2 regions of the Paenalkalicoccus suaedae genome follow, and region 1 is predicted to be linked to the other one. Evidence: riboswitches for the same ligand, from Rfam matches in the RefSeq annotation. Region 1 holds a riboswitch; the other holds the start of a gene.
The links. A riboswitch is a leader RNA that binds a small molecule or an ion and turns the genes downstream of it on or off. The one in region 1 is predicted to bind cyclic di-GMP.
Positions count from the first base shown of each region.

Region 1 (5,635 bases):
TCAATCTCTTCTGCTGTAAGTTTAGTTGCCATAAAACTCACCCTCTCATGATGGTAGCTTTATACTATCATGAGCAAAACTTTGACATCTAATTTTCTGCTCGAAAAAAACTGAAAAAATGAAGGGACTATACTGTTTTATATGCCTAATTTTTGCTACTCTATAAGGTAGAGATATATTCACCTACTAGGAACGACAATCGGGGAGGAGATTTCGTGTGAGTAACGAGAAGAAAATTCAAAAAGAAGCGATGAGTATGTTAAAGGACACGAGCAGAACCTTTTACATACCAATCACCCTTCTTCAGCCTACATTAAAGAAGACGGTGGCATCTGCCTATTTGTGCATGCGCGCAATTGATGAGATCGAAGACAGTGAGGTACTGCTACCACAAACAAAAAACTATCTTCTCCGAGCTACGAGCTCCCTTTTAAACGAAGAGCAATTTGATGCTACGGCTTATCAAGAGCTAGTAGCACCTCATAAGGACGTACTTCCTGAGGTAACACTTCGATTAAATGACTGGCTATCAACTTGCCCGGACGGAATCATCCACAAAGTCAAAGAGTTTACAAGCACGATGGCGACTGGAATGGCTGATTGGGCAGAGAAGGAATGGGTCATTCGAACAAAGGAAGACTTAGACGATTATACGTATTACGTGGCAGGTCTTGTTGGCGTTATGCTATCAGATATTTGGGAATGGCACGACGGGACTAAGACAGATCGTGATCTTGCAATTGCTTACGGACGCGGTCTTCAAACAGTTAATATTCTACGTAACGTTGAAGAAGATAAAGAACGTGGTGTTTCTTTCATCCCAGATGGCTGGACTATCAGCCAAACGTTTGATTATGCAGAAGCAAATCTTGCTCTAGGTGACGAATATATGAAGGATATTTCGACTAAAAATATCCTCTTGTTCTGTCGCATTCCTCTAGCTTTGGCTAAAAAAACACTGAAGGCGCTTCGAAGTGGACGTGAAAAAATGTCCCGTGCAGAGGTAGAGCAAACGGTAGAAGAAATTAAGGTGGACAGGTAATACGAGTAAAGGCATGACGCAATTGCGTCATGCCTTTTGTGATGCTACACGTATAAGCTTGTATGTAGTCACCCTTTGCTTATGAATGCTTAGGGTAACGAGATTCTACTTATATTGCTCCGTCGACTCAAAGTGCCCAAATGGACAAGGCTAGAGCGGAAATAGCCGAAGCTGCTACAAGTGATTTAACCATCCATGCAGGCGGCTCGTGGTTACGTACATTTAGTAGTAGACCGATGGCAAAAGCAGAAGCAAACACAATTGCCCCAGCTCCAAGGACTCGCTCTATCGTCATAATCGTTCCAGTCAAAAGAGTCGAGGCAACATAAGACATGTTGAATATGATAACCATCTTACCCGCGAAAATAGATGTTTGTAGCACAGCAGAGTGGCTCGACTGCGTTTCGCGCATAGTTGACATCATTCCTCACCTCTTCCTTTAAATATATATCTGTATTTTATCAGGGATTTTGCTAGTAAAAAGTCGTTGCGTCATTTCTCTACGTTCTTTTATTGTTTGCGATAGTTTCATACAATATGTATTTCTTTTTACCTATTAATGCATCTTAAAATGAGAGTGATTTACGTGACTGTTGCTCTTTATGTTGATGATCGCACATCACACACATGTAGCGCTGACTAAAAATAGAATAAACTGAAGAGCTTCGAGCAAAGCTTCTAGTGCGATACGGTATCGGCTTTTTTTATAGCGACTTCTTTTTTGGACGAAGTAGTGAGGGGCTTGACTATACGGGGGATTATACATTTAAATCAGTCGGTTATATTTGATTCTTGTTCGTTCATTCCACCCACATGTAAAAGTCTCTACATCCCTTCGGCGGCATCGCGCCTATCTACATTGCAACAAGCTATCCATAGATATAAAGGTTATAGACTTCCCAAAACAACAAAAAAGCTAACACCCAATAAGAAGAGTGTCAGCTTGATTCAAATTCAATATAAAGAACATACAGATACGCCATCTTATTCACACGCTTGTTACACCACTAGTTCATCGTGTGAATAGGTTAACTAAGAGATGTATTCTTGCTCTAGTTGTATATGTTGTGATAAAGCTTGATTTAGTAAAAAGTCTCTTACCTGTTCGGGTGGTATTCCTAATTCCCGCGCCTCACTCAATAACCTCTCCCATTCCTGCTTCATTACCATCCAATTTTCCACTGCTCCCTAGGCCTCCCCGTGTCCGCTTCCCTTAGGCAACCCGGCTATCATAGAGTCATTCTCCTTAGACCCGTGGCTTTGCGTCTCTATATTTCTATAGATTTGCTATTTTCTAGTAGAGTGGTTTTCAATTTTTTGTTTCACACAACATAACAACTTACACAAGATCCTCCTCTCTATGCTTCCATTTCAATATTTTGATAACTCCAACAACTTCATATTAATACTGTATCCTATAAAGGTTAAAATGAAGTTAAAAAGAGGTAAATAATTAAAAATTATGGATAAACATCAAAAGCCATCCTTTTCACTATTGTGCATGAACAAATTTATATCCGAACCCTCGCAATGTTTTAATATAAGAAGGGTTGGCAGGATCGTCTTCAATCTTTTTTCGCAAATTTCTAATGTGTACAGAAACTGTCTTAATATCTCCATAAAGACCCACATCCCATATTTGCTGATAAATTTGTTCAGCACTAAAGACTTGATTAGGATGCTTCATTAAAAATAATAGTAGCTGTAATTCTTTTGCATAAAGGGAAATGGATTTGCCCTTAACCTGTACATCAAAACTTGCAAGGTCTACTCTAATATCTCGAATTTGCAGATGATGAGTAGTCTCCTCTTTTTCAACAGTTCTTAATGAGTGCCTTCTTAAAATGGCTTGTATTCGAGCTTCAAGCTCCGCCATATCAAATGGCTTTGTTAAGTAGTCGTCCCCACCAGCATGCAATCCCCTAATCTTATCCGTTGATGAACGCTTGCAACTTAAAAATATAATTGGTACATCTAACTCTTCTCTTATCTTTTCACACACCTCATAGCCCTCCATGCCTGGTAGAAGGACGTCGAGTAACACTAAACACGGCTTTGATTCCTTCACTTTATTTAAAGCAACTAACCCATCCTCCGCGAGATCAACTTCATATCCTTTTTTCGCCAAGTAAAAAGCCGTTAAATCTCGAATGTCTTTGTCATCCTCCACAATCAAAATCTTATTACCCATACGTACCCTCCTCACTAATAGGCTGTGCTAATGTCGAAATATACAATGGTAAACGTATATAAAAGACTGTTCCAACACCTAACTCACTTTCTACCCAAATGCTGCCCTTGTGATAATCAACAATCTGTTTTGTAATAGCGAGCCCTAACCCAGTTCCGCCACTACTATTAACAGAGGATGATTTAAAAAATCTTTCAAAAATATACGGCAGTTTATCTGCCTCTATTCCCGCTCCATTATCACGGATTTCTAAGATTAATTCCCCATTAAATCCAAGCTCCTCTCCTGATTCGTTTACTGTGATAGAAAATGTAAGTAAGCCTCTCTCATCTGTATGCTTGATCGCATTTGAGACTAAATTTACAATCACTTGATTCATACGTTCCATATCAATACTTAATTCAGCTTCTTTTGCAGGTATATCTCCCTTATTCCCTAAAAAATAAAAGTCGCAGGAAGTGTGTTCTGTCTCACCCTCAATGACAAGTTGAATACTCTCAATCCACTCTTCGACGTTAACTAATTCAATATCCATACTCATACGACCTGATTCAAATTTTACAAGGTCAAATAAGTCATAAATAAGACGATCTAATAATTTAATTTTTTGTTGCACAAGCTCTAAGTAATGATGGTCGTTGTAATCAATAATTCCCTCTCTCACCATTTGCAAGTACCCTTGTAAGAAAGTAATCGGTGTACCAAGCTCATGGGAGATATTAGACAGTAATTGCATACGTGATGATTCAATCTCCATTAATTCTTTATTTTTCTTTCGGAGCTGCTGATTTATTTCTTGAATTTCCACGGTTCGCTCAAACACTTTCTCTTCTAATCGATCGTTTACTTCTGTTAGCTCATTTGCTTTAATAGTTAACTCTTTTACAGACTCTTTAAGCGATAAATGTGTCGCTGTCCGAGCGAGAAGTTCACGTCGGTCGAAAGGCTTTACAATGTAATCGTTAGCGCCTATCTCAAAGGCATCAATTCGATCCTCTGAGTGGTTTTTTGCTGTCAGTAAAATTATCGGCAATTCCGTAATAGAATACGATTTGCGAATTTCATGACATACTCTAAGCCCAGACAGCTTCGGCATCATGACATCTAATATGACAAGATCAATGTCCTTTCTTTCATGTAGTACTTCAAGCACTTCTATCCCATTATTAACAGCTATCACCTCATACCCTTCCAAGGTTAAATAATTTCTCAACACTTGAATGTTTATCGGCTCATCATCTGCTATCAAAATCTTTCTACCCCTATCGCTCTTCCTTCCCTCGTCTTGCATAAGAAAATAGTCAGATACGATTGGTAATTCCTTTTTACTTACTGGCACAGCTTGACTTACTTGGGATTGAGTTTTGTAAACTGGTAAGGCAAATGTGAATGTCGTGCCTACTTCAAGAGTAGATTCGACCTCTAACTTTCCTTGTTGCATAGACAATAAACGCTTCGTCACACTTAATCCAATCCCAAGTCCATTGGTTTCCATAGACCCTGTTTCGTAAGGAAGAAAGATACGTGTTAAGTCATCTTTACTAATTCCTTGACCTGTATCTTCAATATGAATATACACGCATCCTTCTTTTTCGGAACTAGTAAGTGTAATTGTGCCACTTTCTGTGTATTTGATCGCATTATGTAGCAAATTATAGAGGATTTGCTGCGTTCTATTTTCATCTGCAAACACCAGTGGCAATGATGGAGAAAGCTTATTAATAATCGTAATCTCCTTGTCACCAATAAGTGTCTCTGAGATAGCAACTACTAAACTAGTTAACTCCACCAAATCAACTTTACTTCTAAACAGCTCAATCTCATTATTTTTCATTTTAGAAAAATCGGTAATATCATTTACCAGCTGCGATAGTCGTCGACCACTTACAATGATCATCGATAAGTTTTTTCTCATTAGAGGAGATGTCTCTCCAGCAGCCCCATCATAAAGGGACTCCGCTATACCGATGATACCTGCTAAAGGCGTGCGGAGCTCATGTGAGGTAACTGTTAAAAAATCGTCCTTGAGTCGATCTACTCGCTCCAGCGTTTTTAGTCTCTCAAGCTGGTTCTTTTGACGATCAAATTCAAGCTCTTCCTTTTCTTTACGCATGCTGTTAATTTTGTCTGCTAAGGCAAATGATAAAAGCAAGAGCTCCACAATACTCGTTATTTGCCATGCATATTTAGTAATAAAGGTAAATGGAATAAATCCTAAATCTGTAAAAATAGAAATTAAGACACCTATAATAAACACATACCACGCCAGTAAAAAGAACCTGGCAGGGACGAAGCCATTATTCTTTGATATGTAGGCTACTGTAATATTAAAACTGAGTGTCATAATCGTACCGATCAATACAAGATTTAATGCTAGTGGGTAAGAGAATAAAAGAATAGCT
Region 1 covers NZ_CP041372.2:876,009-881,643, reverse strand. The annotation lists gene FLK61_RS04995 (TIGR03643 family protein) at 1-32, opposite strand, end outside; gene FLK61_RS04990 (squalene/phytoene synthase family protein) at 218-1,042, shown strand; gene FLK61_RS04985 (hypothetical protein) at 1,170-1,466, opposite strand; gene sinI (DNA-binding anti-repressor SinI) at 2,075-2,206, opposite strand; cyclic di-GMP riboswitch class I at 2,256-2,341, opposite strand; gene FLK61_RS04975 (response regulator transcription factor) at 2,535-3,233, opposite strand; gene FLK61_RS04970 (ATP-binding protein) at 3,226-5,635, opposite strand, start outside.

Region 2 (5,635 bases), 590 kb from region 1:
ATAGAGACTAATCTTCGCCTTTCGTGGGCTAAACCCTACTTGGAAGGCCTTGCCTTCATGTCCACTATCGTATTTATAGTGGTACTCACCAAATCCAATCATAGATGGTCCCCACATGACTGGTGGTTCCTTCGTCTCTTCTTGAAAAATGTCGAGTAAGCGGTAGGCATCCTGTTTTTTCGTTTTAGAATCGACGGATTCGATGAACGCATCGACATCGCCGTCGTGAGGTAGTGTTTTTTGCTTATATGACATAGTAAGCCCTCCTTTTTATATGCATGATTCGATTTTTAGATGAGGATTTCCTGCTTTTTTGAGAGGGGTGTGTGGGTTATGTTCTGTATGTCGGAGTTATGTTCCTTATTCAGAATTTATGTGCCTTATCCTGATGTTATGTTCCGCATTACAGAGATATGGACTTCGTGCCAGAACTGCAACTAGTTATGTGCCGGATTTGGAATTTATGTGCCTTATCCTGGATTTATGTTCCGCATTTCAATTTTATGGACTTCGTGCCAGAAATGTACCTAGTTATGTGCCTTATCCTCAGTTTATGTTTCCCATTTCAGTTTTATGGACTTTGACTCGCTATTCCGCTAACTCTGCTCTTTTACATACATAAAAAAACGCCCCGCTAAATAGCGGAGCGCCTATCAAAATTTCTTATTTGTTTGCATGCTCGCGGACTGGGAACCAGCCAGGTGTGTTGATAATTGCATCCCATAGTGGCTGAGGTACGACCAATGTTTCTCGATCATCGACAGAGAGGTCTACGCGAATCTCGCTCTCGCGATTTTGCTCCACCTTTTGGATCCACTCAGGCTCGACGATAAGCTCGCGTCCTAGAGCGATAAGTGGCGTGCCACCTTCCATCGCCTTCTCGACGTCATCTGGTGTGTGAAGTGAACCAACGCCGACAACTGGGATCTCGCTACCCACTTCGTCTTGGATAAGTTGCACGCGTGAACGAGTGTCGCTCTCATCGCGCATCGATCCAGCAAAGAAGTCCTGTACAGAGATATGCAGGTAATCTAGGTCCTGCTTTTTAAGCGTGTTAACAAACTGAAGCGTGTCTTCCATTGTGATACCAGGATTCTCACGCTCCTCTGGAGACAGACGGTATCCGACGATGAACTCCTCGTCTGCATGCTTCGCCGCTTCGTTAACAGAATCAATAACCGCGAGTGGGAAGCTCATGCGTTCGTTCACATCGCCACCCCATTTGTCCGTACGACGGTTAGAGTGTGGAGAGAAGAACTGCTGAATGAGGTACGTGTTCGCACCGTGAATTTCTACGCCGTCAAAGCCTGCTTCGATCGCGCGGCGAGTTGCGTCACCGAACGCTTGCACAATCTCATCTACCTCTTCGCCTGTTAGCTCGCGAGGGGTCACTGCACCTTCGCGCTCTGGTGCGACAGCACTTGCGCTAGTTGGCTGGTTATCCGGGAGTAGATTTGGAGGCGCCATACGTCCAGCGTGGAAAATCTGGATGATCGCTTTTGCGCCTTCGGCTTTAATTGTGTCAGCAAGCTTCTTTAAGCTTGGAATCTGTTCATCGTTAAAAATACCGATTTCGCCTGGGAAGCCTTTACCACCCTCAATTACGTTCGCTACTGCCGTGATAACAGTACCGACACCTTGTGAGCGTACGCGATAATACTCGATTTCCTCCGGTGTTGAGTTACCCTTTTCGTCAGACGAAAAGTTAGTCATTGGTGCTAGCATAATTCTATTTTTGAGTGTTGCGCCATTCTTTAATGTGAAAGGTTCTAGAAATTTTCTCATGTGTATCTCCTCCTTGATCGAACTATTTTTTAGTTTAGTACGATTAAATTTTTATTGCGAGTAATCTGCTCATGTGTATTTTTTCACGTGAAACATTGTACAAAGTTTTACAATTGTGGGGGATGTATGCTGTGAAAGAAGTAGGTCGCAAATTGCCAGAAGTAACGCGGAACGGGATAGTAACAGCACGGTAGTTAGTTCAAGTATGCCGCAAAAAAGTAGTCGGTAATCTGTGAGAAGCAAACCGCATCCAGCTAAAACCATCTCGCAACGCAAAAAGGAGCGAGTTTTTCCCTCGCTCCCCATCTTGAAATATGAACTATCTAACCGATACTAGCTCTACACTTACTGCTTCATGTTTCTCCAGCTATCAAAATGATGAATAGCAAACCCACCAAAGCCAGGAGAAGTTACTGCTTGCTCGCGCACTTTTTGTAGCTCACCGTGCATGTATGCTTCGCCTTCCTCCGAAAAGGACACTTGATTACCTTCTGCTGACCACATCGTCTCGACTCCTATGCTCAGCTTTTTGCCGTACTTAGTCGCGTAATCGAGCTCCTGCTTAGAGAATGCATAGATCAATGCTGCTGTGTCGCGGTAAGCCATGATCGTAGCGCCGTCCGTGTTAGCAATGACCCATTCCGCTAAGTTCCCTCTACCGTACGTAGTACGATAATTAATTTCGTCAAACCAAAACGGAATATCCGCTTCAAGTGGAAGATCTATTTGTTTTGCTAGCGCCTTTGCATCTAGCAATAATTTTTGATAATTTGTGATGATTTCTCGCTGCTTGCTGACCCAGTGTGGGTGAATATAAGGTTCTACATCTAAGTGAACCCCAGCAAACTTTTCGTCCGCTTTCGCACTAGCCTGATATTTTTTAACCCAATCAAGCATGGCTACCATCGGCGCGCGTCCACCTCTAGTCGCCCAGGCTGGAGCACCGTCTAGCGCATAGACTTGAATGCCCTTCGCTCCCGCTTTTGAAATAAAACTTCTATATACCTGCTGTCCAAAGCTTGCATCAATTTGCACGTATACTTTATTGATCCCCTTTTGCTCCATAAACGCTAGGACGTTTGCTTCCTCACGTACAAGTAGCGCTGGATCCCATAGCCACGTTGCTGTTGTTTCATTTGACGATGCTTGGACACTTCCTGCAAACATAGATACCATACATACCACCGCTAAAAAGGACATAACTAGCTTTCTCATGATGATCTCTCCCCTTATTCAGATAAGCCTTTGGCTCTCTAAATAAGAGGCCTAGGCAACCTGACGACCGTATGCGAATCGCACGTAGGCTCATGGCTTTGCGTCCCTCCCTTTCGGCGAGGTTTGCCTTTTTCTAGCATGATGCTATTGTCCTCATTATATTCTGCTATTTCTCATTCGTCCACACATTTTAACTATGACAAAAGACTCATTTATTCACTTTTCACAGAAAAAATCAAATCGAAGAAATGAACATCTTCAGGTGACGTTGCTTCTACTAGTTCAACTGCCCGAATGTGCATGTCGTGAGCAATCGTTGCTTCCCCAAGTTGACTCATATAGCGTGAGGCTAATCCATACACAGCCGCACTCTCATGATTGACGACCGGCTGCCTCGTTTCTCGGTCATATTGCCCATAAATCATTCCTTCACGCCATTCTTGTAAAAGCCACGTAGAGAACTCACTCGATACACCCAAGCGCTCTGCCTCCATCGCAATTAATAGCTGGTCCACGAGGTGTACGACGTCTCCTGCTGGATATACGCCGCGCTCCTCCTCATATACCTCATCAAAGAATGGTGTAGAAGTAGCCTCCTCGTAAATGGACGTCTGATCTGCAAGCCCCCAGCCCTCTGTGTAGCTCGATACGCCATACTTCAAATGAAAGGTTTGACTGCGAAGCCCAAGCTCCCAATCATAAAAGTCATATACCATTCCATCTTCAACCATCGTACCCTGAACCGACTGACGCAACTCGTCAGCAAGCTCTTGGAACCGCGGTTCTTCAAAAGCTATCGCACCCGCTTCAAGCGCCTCGACAATTCGGACATCATCAATCAACGCGTTTACCTGATTCGCAGCTCCAAGCTCCCACAGGATAAACGCCCCATCCGCCGTAGTTCGGATAAAGTCTCGCTCCAAGACCATTACTTGCTCCCTAAAGCGCTCCTCCTCCCCTTCCCTTGCCAAAAACTCTAAGTAGAGTCCCACCGTCTCTGATAAGTACGTCGTATCCGCATCGTCCCCGTATGCCCGGATCCGGCCGGCGTCATCCGTATATGCATCATCCACCATCGCAAGTACCTCATACGACTCCATATCCTCCTCCGATCTCGCAAAGATCAAAGCAACGACCACTACAGCTAGAAGAAAAATGAGTAGATATTTTCTCATGATGGTCGATTCCTAAAGCGAACGGTTTTGTCCCATCCGATAATCTCTCGCTTAATCACGCGCTTATACACGTAGATGAAAAAGCTTCTTGTGAGTAAAACAACAAATAATTGTGCGTACGTAAAATACATGATTAGCGCTACCCCTAGGTTAAGGGGAGTTATATTTTTATCAACGACGATCGCACCCATCAACTGAGACGTGTAAACAAAGTAGCTCATAAACCAAAACATGAGGATCGGTGCAGCATAAACTGGTGTCAGGAGTCCAAACACGCTGAGGACAAAGAAGATGTGGGAGACGAGTAGTAAAAAGGCAAACAATAAGTAAACCGTTACGTGCTGCAACGCATGATGGAAGGAACGGCTTTTCCAAAAGTTGCGGTCTGCCACCACTTTTTCTAACAAATAGATGTTGCCAATCAGCCAGCGCGTCCGTTGCTTGATAAGTGTTTTTAGATTCTCTGGCTCCTGCTCCCACGTGCGCGATTCGGGTACAACGGGAAGGAGGTAGCCCTTGGCTGTAAGGCGAATCGTGAGCTCTGCGTCCTCCGCTAATGCGTGAACGTCATAGCCACCAAGCTCCATGATGACACTCTTTTTTAGGAGCATATTCGTACCGGCTAATGAGCCGAGCTTCATCAGCTGCCAGCGACCACACTGCATAAGGAGCTGGAACACTTGGAACTCAAGTGCAATCATGCGAGTGAGTAAATTTTGATCGGCGTTGCGGGTCTTTACATAGCCAACTGCACCAACCGCGTGCTCCGTTGACTCCGAAGCTTCTACAAGTCTTCTGACTGCATCCGGCTCCGGCTGATTATCCGCGTCATAAATAAGAAAATACTCCGACTTAATAAAAGATAGGCCGAAGTTTAATACACGTGATTTCCCTTTTGGATTACCTGGAGGAACGGAAATACAGTGCATGTGCTGAAAGGTACTCGCAAATGCGCGTCCGATGTCCCCCGTTTCGTCCGTCGAATTATCGTTGAGTAAGTATATTTGCAGGTCCCCCGGATACTCTAAGCGACTCATGGCATGTAGCGTGTCGTTCATCACAACACCCTCATTGTGCGCTGGTATCATGATCGATACAGAAGGATAGTCCCCCTCATAGGGCTTCTCATTCTTACGCTTCACGCGAAAATAAATGCCAGCAATCGTTAGCACAGAATAGAAAAATAATAAAATCCAAAAGAACGACATGATAATAAGTAAGACGATATTCATCGTTATGACACCTCGTTTCGGCGTAAATGATGGATCGAATCCATCGCTTGCTCCAAATCACCCACTTCTCGCATCTCCACGCTGATTGGTGCGCCTCGGTAAGAAAAGGCCTCGGACATTTTTGATTCAATACGGTTTTTAACGACGGTTGCCCCTTCTTGCGTAGTGTGCTGAAGAAGGATAATAACCTCACGCGACGTTGGTGACATTAAAATATCGTAGTTCTCT
Region 2 covers NZ_CP041372.2:290,375-296,009, reverse strand. The annotation lists gene FLK61_RS01875 (DUF1801 domain-containing protein) at 1-255, opposite strand, end outside; gene FLK61_RS01870 (NADH-dependent flavin oxidoreductase) at 664-1,785, opposite strand; gene FLK61_RS01865 (amidase) at 2,131-3,000, opposite strand; cyclic di-GMP riboswitch class I at 3,052-3,138, opposite strand; gene FLK61_RS01860 (hypothetical protein) at 3,213-4,175, opposite strand; gene FLK61_RS01855 (glycosyltransferase family 2 protein) at 4,172-5,407, opposite strand; gene FLK61_RS01850 (hypothetical protein) at 5,410-5,635, opposite strand, start outside.
Region 2: linked by a shared signal. The riboswitch ahead of FLK61_RS01865 (amidase) and the one ahead of sinI (DNA-binding anti-repressor SinI) in region 1 are both predicted to bind cyclic di-GMP.